3 linked regions of the Methylomagnum ishizawai genome follow. The protein of the gene in region 3 interacts with the protein of the main gene of each other region in a pairwise test. Links are inferred from orthologs where the notes say so. Each region holds a gene or a part of one and is shown on either strand. Other genes may lie near its edges.

The links. Proteins that work in one complex are often made in the same cells at the same time.
Region 1: the proteins of B9N93_RS04035 (region 3) and ftsZ interact in binary tests that used the Escherichia coli proteins (3 or more experiments, as listed by UniProt). The link is inferred for Methylomagnum ishizawai from one-to-one orthologs.
Region 2: the proteins of B9N93_RS04035 (region 3) and ftsA interact in binary tests that used the Escherichia coli proteins (3 or more experiments, as listed by UniProt). The link is inferred for Methylomagnum ishizawai from one-to-one orthologs.

What each region holds. Positions count from the first base shown.
Region 1 is NZ_FXAM01000001.1:606,628-609,445, reverse strand. It holds ftsZ (cell division protein FtsZ), read left to right. Parts: upstream 1-745; coding sequence 746-1,891; downstream 1,892-2,818. Other genes in the region: lpxC (UDP-3-O-acyl-N-acetylglucosamine deacetylase), read left to right, coding at 2,062-2,818; ftsA (cell division protein FtsA), read left to right, coding at 1-716. UniProt on the Escherichia coli protein: Essential cell division protein that forms a contractile ring structure (Z ring) at the future cell division site. The regulation of the ring assembly controls the timing and the location of cell division.
Region 2 is NZ_FXAM01000001.1:607,848-610,828, reverse strand. It holds ftsA (cell division protein FtsA), read left to right. Parts: upstream 1-863; coding sequence 864-2,099; downstream 2,100-2,981. Other genes in the region: ftsZ (cell division protein FtsZ), read left to right, coding at 2,129-2,981; B9N93_RS02650 (cell division protein FtsQ/DivIB), read left to right, coding at 88-891. UniProt on the Escherichia coli protein: Essential cell division protein that assists in the assembly of the Z ring. May serve as the principal membrane anchor for the Z ring.
Region 3 is NZ_FXAM01000001.1:891,545-894,713, reverse strand. Bases 121-3,029 are described here. They hold B9N93_RS04035 (rod shape-determining protein), read left to right. Parts: upstream 121-1,006; coding sequence 1,007-2,053; downstream 2,054-3,029. Other genes in these bases: mreC (rod shape-determining protein MreC), read left to right, coding at 2,205-3,029; gatC (Asp-tRNA(Asn)/Glu-tRNA(Gln) amidotransferase subunit GatC), read right to left, coding at 380-667; gatA (Asp-tRNA(Asn)/Glu-tRNA(Gln) amidotransferase subunit GatA), read right to left, coding at 121-296. In the rest of the region: more of gatA, read right to left, coding at 1-120; more of mreC, read left to right, coding at 3,030-3,050; rod shape-determining protein MreD, read left to right, coding at 3,037-3,169. UniProt on the Escherichia coli protein: Forms membrane-associated dynamic filaments that are essential for cell shape determination. Acts by regulating cell wall synthesis and cell elongation, and thus cell shape.

The DNA.
Region 1 (2,818 bases), 290 kb from region 3 along the record:
GCATCCGCCGCTGCGGCCTGGAAGTCGAGGATATCATCCTGGAACAGTTGGCCTCCTGCGCGGCGGTGCTGACCGAGGACGAGAAGGATTTGGGCGTCTGCCTGGTCGATATCGGCGGCGGCACCACCGACATGGCGGTGTTCACCCACGGCGCGATCCGGCATACGGCGGTCATCCCCATCGCGGGCGACCAAGTGACCAACGATATTGCAGTGGCGCTCAGGACGCCGACCCAGTTCGCCGAGGACATCAAGATCAAGCAGGCCTGCGCCCTGACCCAACTCGCCAAGCTGGAGGACACCATCGAGGTACCCAGCATCGGTGACCGGCCCGTGCGGCAGATTTCCCGGCTGAACTTGGCGGAGATCGTGGAGCCGCGCTACGAGGAACTGCTGTTGTTGGTGCAAGCGGAGTTGCGCCGCAGCGGCTTCGAGGACTTGATCGCCGCCGGGATCGTCCTGAGCGGCGGCAGTTCCAAGGTGGAGGGCTTGGTGGAACTCGCGGAGGAAATCTTCCATATGCCCGTTCGTCTCGGCATTCCGCAATACGTGACCGGACTCAACGAAGTGGTACGCAATCCGATCTACGCCACCGGCGTCGGTCTGTTGCTATTCGGCAAGCAACAACACGTCCAGAGCGAACCGCACATCGCCGTGGGCACCGGCTTCAAAGGATTGTGGGCACGGATGAAACAATGGTTTACGGGCAATTTTTGATTACAGACAGTTACGGTGGGGTTGAAACAATGAAATTCGAACTCGTGGATTCTTACAGCCAGAGCGCCGTCATCAAGGTGATCGGCATCGGCGGCGGTGGCGGCAACGCCGTCAACCATATGGTCAACAGCAGCATCGAGGGCGTGGATTTCATCTGCGCCAACACCGACGCCCAGGCGCTCAAGAGCATCCGGGCGCGTTCGGTGATCCAGCTCGGCAACGCCCTGACCAAGGGCCTGGGCGCGGGGGCCAACCCCGAGATCGGCCGCCAGGCCGCGCTCGACGACCGCGACCGCATCATGGAAGTGCTGGAAGGCGCGGACATGGTGTTCATCACCGCCGGCATGGGCGGCGGCACCGGCACCGGCGCGGCCCCGGTCATCGCCGAGATCGCCAAGGAAGCCGGCATCCTGACCGTGGCCGTGGTCACCAAGCCCTTCCCGTTCGAGGGCAAAAAGCGCCGCGACCTCGCGGAAAAGGGTATCGACGAACTCAGCCAGTTCGTGGACTCGCTCATCACCATCCCGAACGAAAAACTGCTGTCGGTGCTGGGCAAGGACGTGAGCCTCATCAGCGCCTTCGCCGCCGCCAACGACGTGTTGCTGGGCGCGGTGCAGGGCATCGCCGACCTCATCACCCGCCCCGGCCTCATCAACGTGGACTTCGCCGACGTGCGCACGGTCATGTCGGAAATGGGCATCGCCATGATGGGCACCGGCATCGGCCTCGGCGACCACCGCGCCCGCGAAGCCGCCGAAAAGGCCATCGCCAGCCCGCTGCTGGAAGACATCAGCCTGAGCGGTGCCCGCGGCGTCCTGGTCAACATCACCGCCTGCCAAGACCTCTCCATCGGCGAGTTCGGCGAAGTAGGCGAAACCGTGCGCGAATTCGCCTCCGACGAAGCCGTGGTGGTGATCGGCACCGCCATCGACCCGACCCTGGAGGACGAAGTGCGCGTGACCGTGGTGGCCACCGGCCTGTCCAGCCAGCGCCAAGCGGTCGAAGCCCCGATCAAGCTGGTGCGCAATACCTCCGGCGAGGTCGATTACGGCACCTACGAACGCCCGGCCAAATTCCGCAAGGAAGCCAAATCCGAAGGGCGCAACGAAACCAAGAAGGATATGGACCTGGAATATCTGGACATCCCGGCCTTCCTGCGCCGCCAAGCCGACTGAAGCGACGCTTTCCCCCGCTTCCAGAATGGGTGGCCAGGACCCGCCGCCCATTCCCCCCTTGCACGGTCTTTATCTTTCCAGCCCGGACGTGGCACGGGCCGTGCAGCTTCCTCCCTGTGGGTGGCCTAACCCACACGGACTCCATCCAATACTTCCAATAGGTGAACCGGATGATCAGGCAAAGAACACTGAAGAATGTCATCAGAGCGACCGGCGTGGGTTTGCATACCGGCGAAAAGGTTTATCTCACCCTGCGCCCGGCGGCGGCCAACACCGGGATCGTGTTCCGCCGGGTGGACCTGCCCGAGCCGGTGGTGATCGAGGCCCGGCCCCAGAACGTCGGCGAAACCACGCTGTCCACCACCCTGGTCAAGGACGGCGTGAAAATCTCCACGGTCGAGCATCTGCTATCGGCGCTGGCGGGCCTCGGCATCGACAACGCCTACGTCGATGTCAGCGCCCCGGAAGTGCCGATCATGGACGGCAGCGCCGGTCCCTTCGTCTTCCTGATCCAATCCGCCGGGGTCGAGGAACAGAACTCGCCCAAGCGCTTCATCCGCATCAAGAAGGCGGTGCGGGTCGAGGACGGCGACAAATGGGCCTGCTTCGAGCCTTACGACGGCTTCAAGGTGACTTTCACCATCGATTTCGACCACCCCGCCTTCCTCAAGGACACCCAGACCGCCAGCATCGACTTCTCCTCGACCTCGTTCGTGAAAGAAGTCAGCCGGGCGCGGACCTTCGGCTTCATGCGCGATATCGAAGCGCTCAGGAAGCGCCGCTTGGCCCTGGGCGGCAGCATGGACAACGCCGTGGTGGTGGACAATTATCGTGTGCTTAACGAAGACGGTCTTCGCTACGCGGACGAATTCGTCAAGCACAAGATTCTCGACGCCATCGGCGATTTGTATTTGCTGGGCCATAGCC
Region 2 (2,981 bases), 280 kb from region 3 along the record:
ACCCGGATGCCCAGGTATACCCGGCCACGGGCGCGGCCCCAACCACGGCGCTTTCCCGTACTCCGGTTGTTGGTCGCGTTGGGGAGTATGACCGCACTGGTGCTGGTCGCCGCCAAACTGAGCCAAAACCGGCTGGAAACTTATCTACCCATGAAGTATGTCCGGGTGGAAGGCTCGATTTGGAACCTGGATATGGACGCCTTCGAGCAAACCCTGGCTCCCTATACCCATAGCGGGTATTTCTCGACCGATATGGAACGGATCGAAACGGAGGCCAAAACCTTCGCCTGGGTGGATAGGGTACGGGTGGAGCGGCTGTGGCCTGATACTTTGGTGGTGCGGATCGAAGAGCAAAAACCCATCGCCCGCTGGGATGGGGACAGCCTCCTCAACGACCGGGGCGAGCGCTTCACCCCGCCGAGCGTGGCGGATTACCAACATCTACCACGGCTATCCGGCCCGGAAGGCCAGGAAAAACTGGTACTAGGCACTTTGCGGGCGCTCAACGCCAAGCTGGAACGGCGGAACCTACGCATCGTCACCCTGAGCCTGAGCAAACGCCGGGCCTGGGTAGCGCGACTGGAGAACAGCGTGGAAATCGTGTTCGGCCATCAAGACCCCTTGGCGGCCTTGGAACGCACCCTATCCCTGCTGCCGCGTTTGGGGGAAGATCGTATCGCGGCCATCCAGAAATTGGATTTACGTTATCCCAACGGTTTCTCGGTCATCTGGAAACCCTTGGAACCAGAACCACCGCCCACCGGCAATCCCCCCGGCGGAGCGCTGGAACAAGCCCCACGGATACCTGAAGCAACCCTCGAACCGAAGTTTCGACTGACCCAAACGGATAAAACAACGATTCAATGGCTAGAAAATCGGATCGCAACCTGATTGTGGGCTTGGATATCGGCACCTCGAAGGTCGCCTGCATCGTCGGCGAAATCGGCGAGGACGGCGATATCGAAGTGATCGGCATCGGCAGCCATCCTTCCCGCGGCCTCAAGAAAGGCGTGGTGGTGAACCTGGAAACCACCGTGCAGTCGATCCAACGGGCGGTCGAGGAAGCCGAGTTGATGGCGGGTTGCCGGATCCACTCGGTTTACGCCGGCATCGCGGGTAGCCATATCAGCAGCATGAATTCGCATGGTATTGTCGCCATCAAGGACAAGGAAGTGGTGCAAAGCGACGTGGACCGGGTGATCGATTCCGCCCGCGCCGTCGCCATCCCCGCCGACCAGAAAATTTTGCACATCCTGCCCCAGGAATTCGTCATCGACCGGCAGGAAGGCATCAAGGAACCCATCGGCATGTCGGGCATCCGCCTGGAAGCGCGGGTGCATATCGTGACCGGCGCGGTCAGCGCGGCGCAGAACATCGTCAAATGCATCCGCCGCTGCGGCCTGGAAGTCGAGGATATCATCCTGGAACAGTTGGCCTCCTGCGCGGCGGTGCTGACCGAGGACGAGAAGGATTTGGGCGTCTGCCTGGTCGATATCGGCGGCGGCACCACCGACATGGCGGTGTTCACCCACGGCGCGATCCGGCATACGGCGGTCATCCCCATCGCGGGCGACCAAGTGACCAACGATATTGCAGTGGCGCTCAGGACGCCGACCCAGTTCGCCGAGGACATCAAGATCAAGCAGGCCTGCGCCCTGACCCAACTCGCCAAGCTGGAGGACACCATCGAGGTACCCAGCATCGGTGACCGGCCCGTGCGGCAGATTTCCCGGCTGAACTTGGCGGAGATCGTGGAGCCGCGCTACGAGGAACTGCTGTTGTTGGTGCAAGCGGAGTTGCGCCGCAGCGGCTTCGAGGACTTGATCGCCGCCGGGATCGTCCTGAGCGGCGGCAGTTCCAAGGTGGAGGGCTTGGTGGAACTCGCGGAGGAAATCTTCCATATGCCCGTTCGTCTCGGCATTCCGCAATACGTGACCGGACTCAACGAAGTGGTACGCAATCCGATCTACGCCACCGGCGTCGGTCTGTTGCTATTCGGCAAGCAACAACACGTCCAGAGCGAACCGCACATCGCCGTGGGCACCGGCTTCAAAGGATTGTGGGCACGGATGAAACAATGGTTTACGGGCAATTTTTGATTACAGACAGTTACGGTGGGGTTGAAACAATGAAATTCGAACTCGTGGATTCTTACAGCCAGAGCGCCGTCATCAAGGTGATCGGCATCGGCGGCGGTGGCGGCAACGCCGTCAACCATATGGTCAACAGCAGCATCGAGGGCGTGGATTTCATCTGCGCCAACACCGACGCCCAGGCGCTCAAGAGCATCCGGGCGCGTTCGGTGATCCAGCTCGGCAACGCCCTGACCAAGGGCCTGGGCGCGGGGGCCAACCCCGAGATCGGCCGCCAGGCCGCGCTCGACGACCGCGACCGCATCATGGAAGTGCTGGAAGGCGCGGACATGGTGTTCATCACCGCCGGCATGGGCGGCGGCACCGGCACCGGCGCGGCCCCGGTCATCGCCGAGATCGCCAAGGAAGCCGGCATCCTGACCGTGGCCGTGGTCACCAAGCCCTTCCCGTTCGAGGGCAAAAAGCGCCGCGACCTCGCGGAAAAGGGTATCGACGAACTCAGCCAGTTCGTGGACTCGCTCATCACCATCCCGAACGAAAAACTGCTGTCGGTGCTGGGCAAGGACGTGAGCCTCATCAGCGCCTTCGCCGCCGCCAACGACGTGTTGCTGGGCGCGGTGCAGGGCATCGCCGACCTCATCACCCGCCCCGGCCTCATCAACGTGGACTTCGCCGACGTGCGCACGGTCATGTCGGAAATGGGCATCGCCATGATGGGCACCGGCATCGGCCTCGGCGACCACCGCGCCCGCGAAGCCGCCGAAAAGGCCATCGCCAGCCCGCTGCTGGAAGACATCAGCCTGAGCGGTGCCCGCGGCGTCCTGGTCAACATCACCGCCTGCCAAGACCTCTCCATCGGCGAGTTCGGCGAAGTAGGCGAAACCGTGC
Region 3 (3,169 bases):
GGCGAGATGAAACGGTCGAGCATCTTGGAGCCGCAGGAGGTGCGGACACCCTGGGTGCAGAAGATGTCCTTCTGGCCGAGGGGCACGCCGGTCAGGGGTCCGGCCTCGCCACGGGCGATCCGCTCGTCGGCGGCCTTCGCTGCGGCCAAGGCGCTGTCCTGGGTCACGGTGATGAAGCTGTTAAGCTGGCCGTCGTAGCGCTGGATGCGGGACAGGAAGGCTTGCGTCAACTCGACGCTGCTGAATTCTTTATTCCGCAAGCCCAAGGCTAATTCGGCGATGGTTTTGTCGTGCATGGAAAATTCCAGAAAGCAAAGGGGATATTAAGGGACCGTTCCCATCCCAAACTTGGGACAGGACTGGAATCTACGATTCACCCTTATTCGATCACCTTGGGCACCAGATAAAGTCCGGCTTCGACCAAGGGCGCATGGGCCTGGAACCGCGCCCGTTGATCGGGTTCGAGCGGCTCGTCGGGGCGGAGCCGTTGGGCTTGGTCCAAAGGATGGGCCATGGGCGGCACCGTGTCGGTGTCCACCGCCTCCATCTGGGCCACCAGATCGAGGATGCCGGACAGGTCGCGGGCGTAGGCTTCGGTCTTGTCGGGATCGATGGCCAACCGGGCCAGCCATGCGATTTTGTTCACATTTTCGGAAGTCAGGGACATGCGGGGGGTCTCTTGGCGTTTAGAATCTAAGGGAAATGGCACAGCGCCACGACCGGGCCACCTCTTTGCGGCGGCGGGAAGCGCGGACAACCGTTGCCGATCCGGCATCGAGTCCTGATGAATTCTCAGTCAATTATCGGGAAACCCGCCAAGCCGGTCAAACCGGCGACCCTGTCCGAACGCCCTGTTTTAGGGCGGGCCGACCCCGATGAACCCGGAATCCACAAGAGGATTCCTAACTTCCTCTCCGACCCGAAACTGTCGGCTTATGCGGCTATACTGCTTGCCCCCAGCCGCTACGGCTTGTTAAATTACAACAATTTACGCGCCATCCATTCTATGTTCTTCAAACATCTCCGGGGTTTTTTTTCCAATGATCTTTCCATCGACCTCGGGACCGCCAATACCCTGATTTATATCCGCGGCCAAGGCATCGTGGTGAACGAACCCTCGGTGGTCGCCATCCGCGAAGACCGCAACCGGGGCCAGAAAACCATCGCGGCGGTGGGTGCCGCCGCTAAGTCCATGCTGGGCCGCACCCCCGGCAACATCACCGCCATCCGCCCCCTGAAGGACGGCGTCATCGCCGACTTCACCGTCACCGAGAAAATGCTCCAGTACTTCATCCACAAGGTCCACCGCAACAAACTGTTCCGGCCCAGCCCCAGGGTGTTGGTCTGCGTGCCTTGCGGCTCGACCCAGGTCGAGCGCCGCGCCATCAAGGAATCCGCCGCCGGGGCCGGCGCCCGCGAGGTGTACTTGATCGAGGAACCCATGGCCGCCGCCATCGGCGCGGGATTGCCGGTGGACGAAGCCCGCGGCTCCATGGTGCTGGACATCGGCGGCGGCACTTCCGAAGTGGCGGTGATTTCACTCAACGGCATCGTTTATTCGGCCTCGGTGCGGATCGGCGGCGACCGCCTCGACGACGCCATCATGAACTATGTGCGCCGCAACTACGGCACCTTGATCGGCGAGGCCACCGCCGAGCGCATCAAGCACGAGATCGGCGCGGCCTACCCCGGCAGCGAAGTGCGGGAAATCGAAGTGAAGGGCCGCAACCTATCGGAAGGCGTGCCGCGCAGCTTCGTCCTCAACAGCAACGAAATCCTGGAAGCCATCCAGGAACCCCTGCAAGGCATCGTCGGCGCGGTCAAGGTCGCGCTGGAACAAACCCCGCCGGAACTCGGGGCCGACGTGGCCGACCGCGGCATCTATATCACCGGCGGCGGCGCCCTGCTCAAAGATATCGACCGCCTGATCGCCGAGGAAACCGGCCTCCCGGTCCACATCGCCGAAGACCCCATGACCTGCGTCGCCCGTGGCGGCGGCAAAATCCTGGAACTGCTGGACGAGAAGGGTTCGGCCGTGTTCTCGCTGGAATAATCCCGTTCCTCCAAGGTCGAAGACGCGGGGCATCCCTCCTCCGACCATCCGCGACACACTTCAAGGGAGCACCCATCTGAACGGACCGTTTGAAGCAGAGGGCCGGCCCAGCAAAAGACTGTTCACCACCGGCTATTCCCTCAACATCAGGTTGGCCGCTTGCGTGGCGGCGGGCTTGGTGCTGTTGACCATCGAACAGCACGGCGCTTGGCAAGGACTCAGGCTCCCGTTCGCGACCTTGATCTATCCCTTGCAGCAGGCCGTCAATTCCCCCGTACACCTGGTCCGCAAAGCCATCGACACGCTTTCCAGCTATACCGACCTCGCCGCCGAGAACCAACGGCTGCGCGACGAGCAATTGGTCCTCAAAACCAAGCTGCTGAAATTCGCCGCGCTGGAACAGGAGAACATCCGGCTGCGGGGCTTGCTCGATACTTCGTTCAAGGTGGGCGAGCAAGTCCTGATCGCCGAACTCCTGTCGATCAACCTCGTGCCCTACGAACATGTGGTGGTGGTCAACAAGGGCAGCCGCTTCGGCGTGCATCCGCAGCAAGCGGTATTCGACGGCAATGGCGTGGTGGGACAAGTCCTCAGGGTCACGCCGCAGACCGCCGAGGTCATGCTCATCACCGACCCCAGCCACGCCATCCCGGTCCAGATCAACCGCAACGGCCTGAGGACCATCGCGCTCGGCACCGGCCAGATCGACCGGCTGGCCCTCCCTTACCTCCCCAGCAACGCCGATGTGCAGGTCGGCGATTTGCTGGTGACTTCGGGCATGGGCGGGGTGTTCCCGCAGGGCTATCCGGTGGCCAAGGTCACGGCCATCTCCCCACAGAAAAGCCCCTTCGCCAAGATCAGCGCCGTGCCGGTGGCGCAGTTGGACCGCAACCGGGAATTGCTCCTGGTATGGAGCGATTCCCAGCCCATCCCGAGGATTCCCGAGGCCGTGCCCAATCCGGCCCCGCGCAGCCCGACCGCCGATGCCCGACCTTAACGTCCGCACCTACATGGTGATGGGAGCCAGCCTGGTGCTGGCGATGATGTTGCGCATCCTGCCCCTGCCGCACGAGTGGTTCATCTTCAACCCGGATTGGATCGCGTTGTGCCTGATTT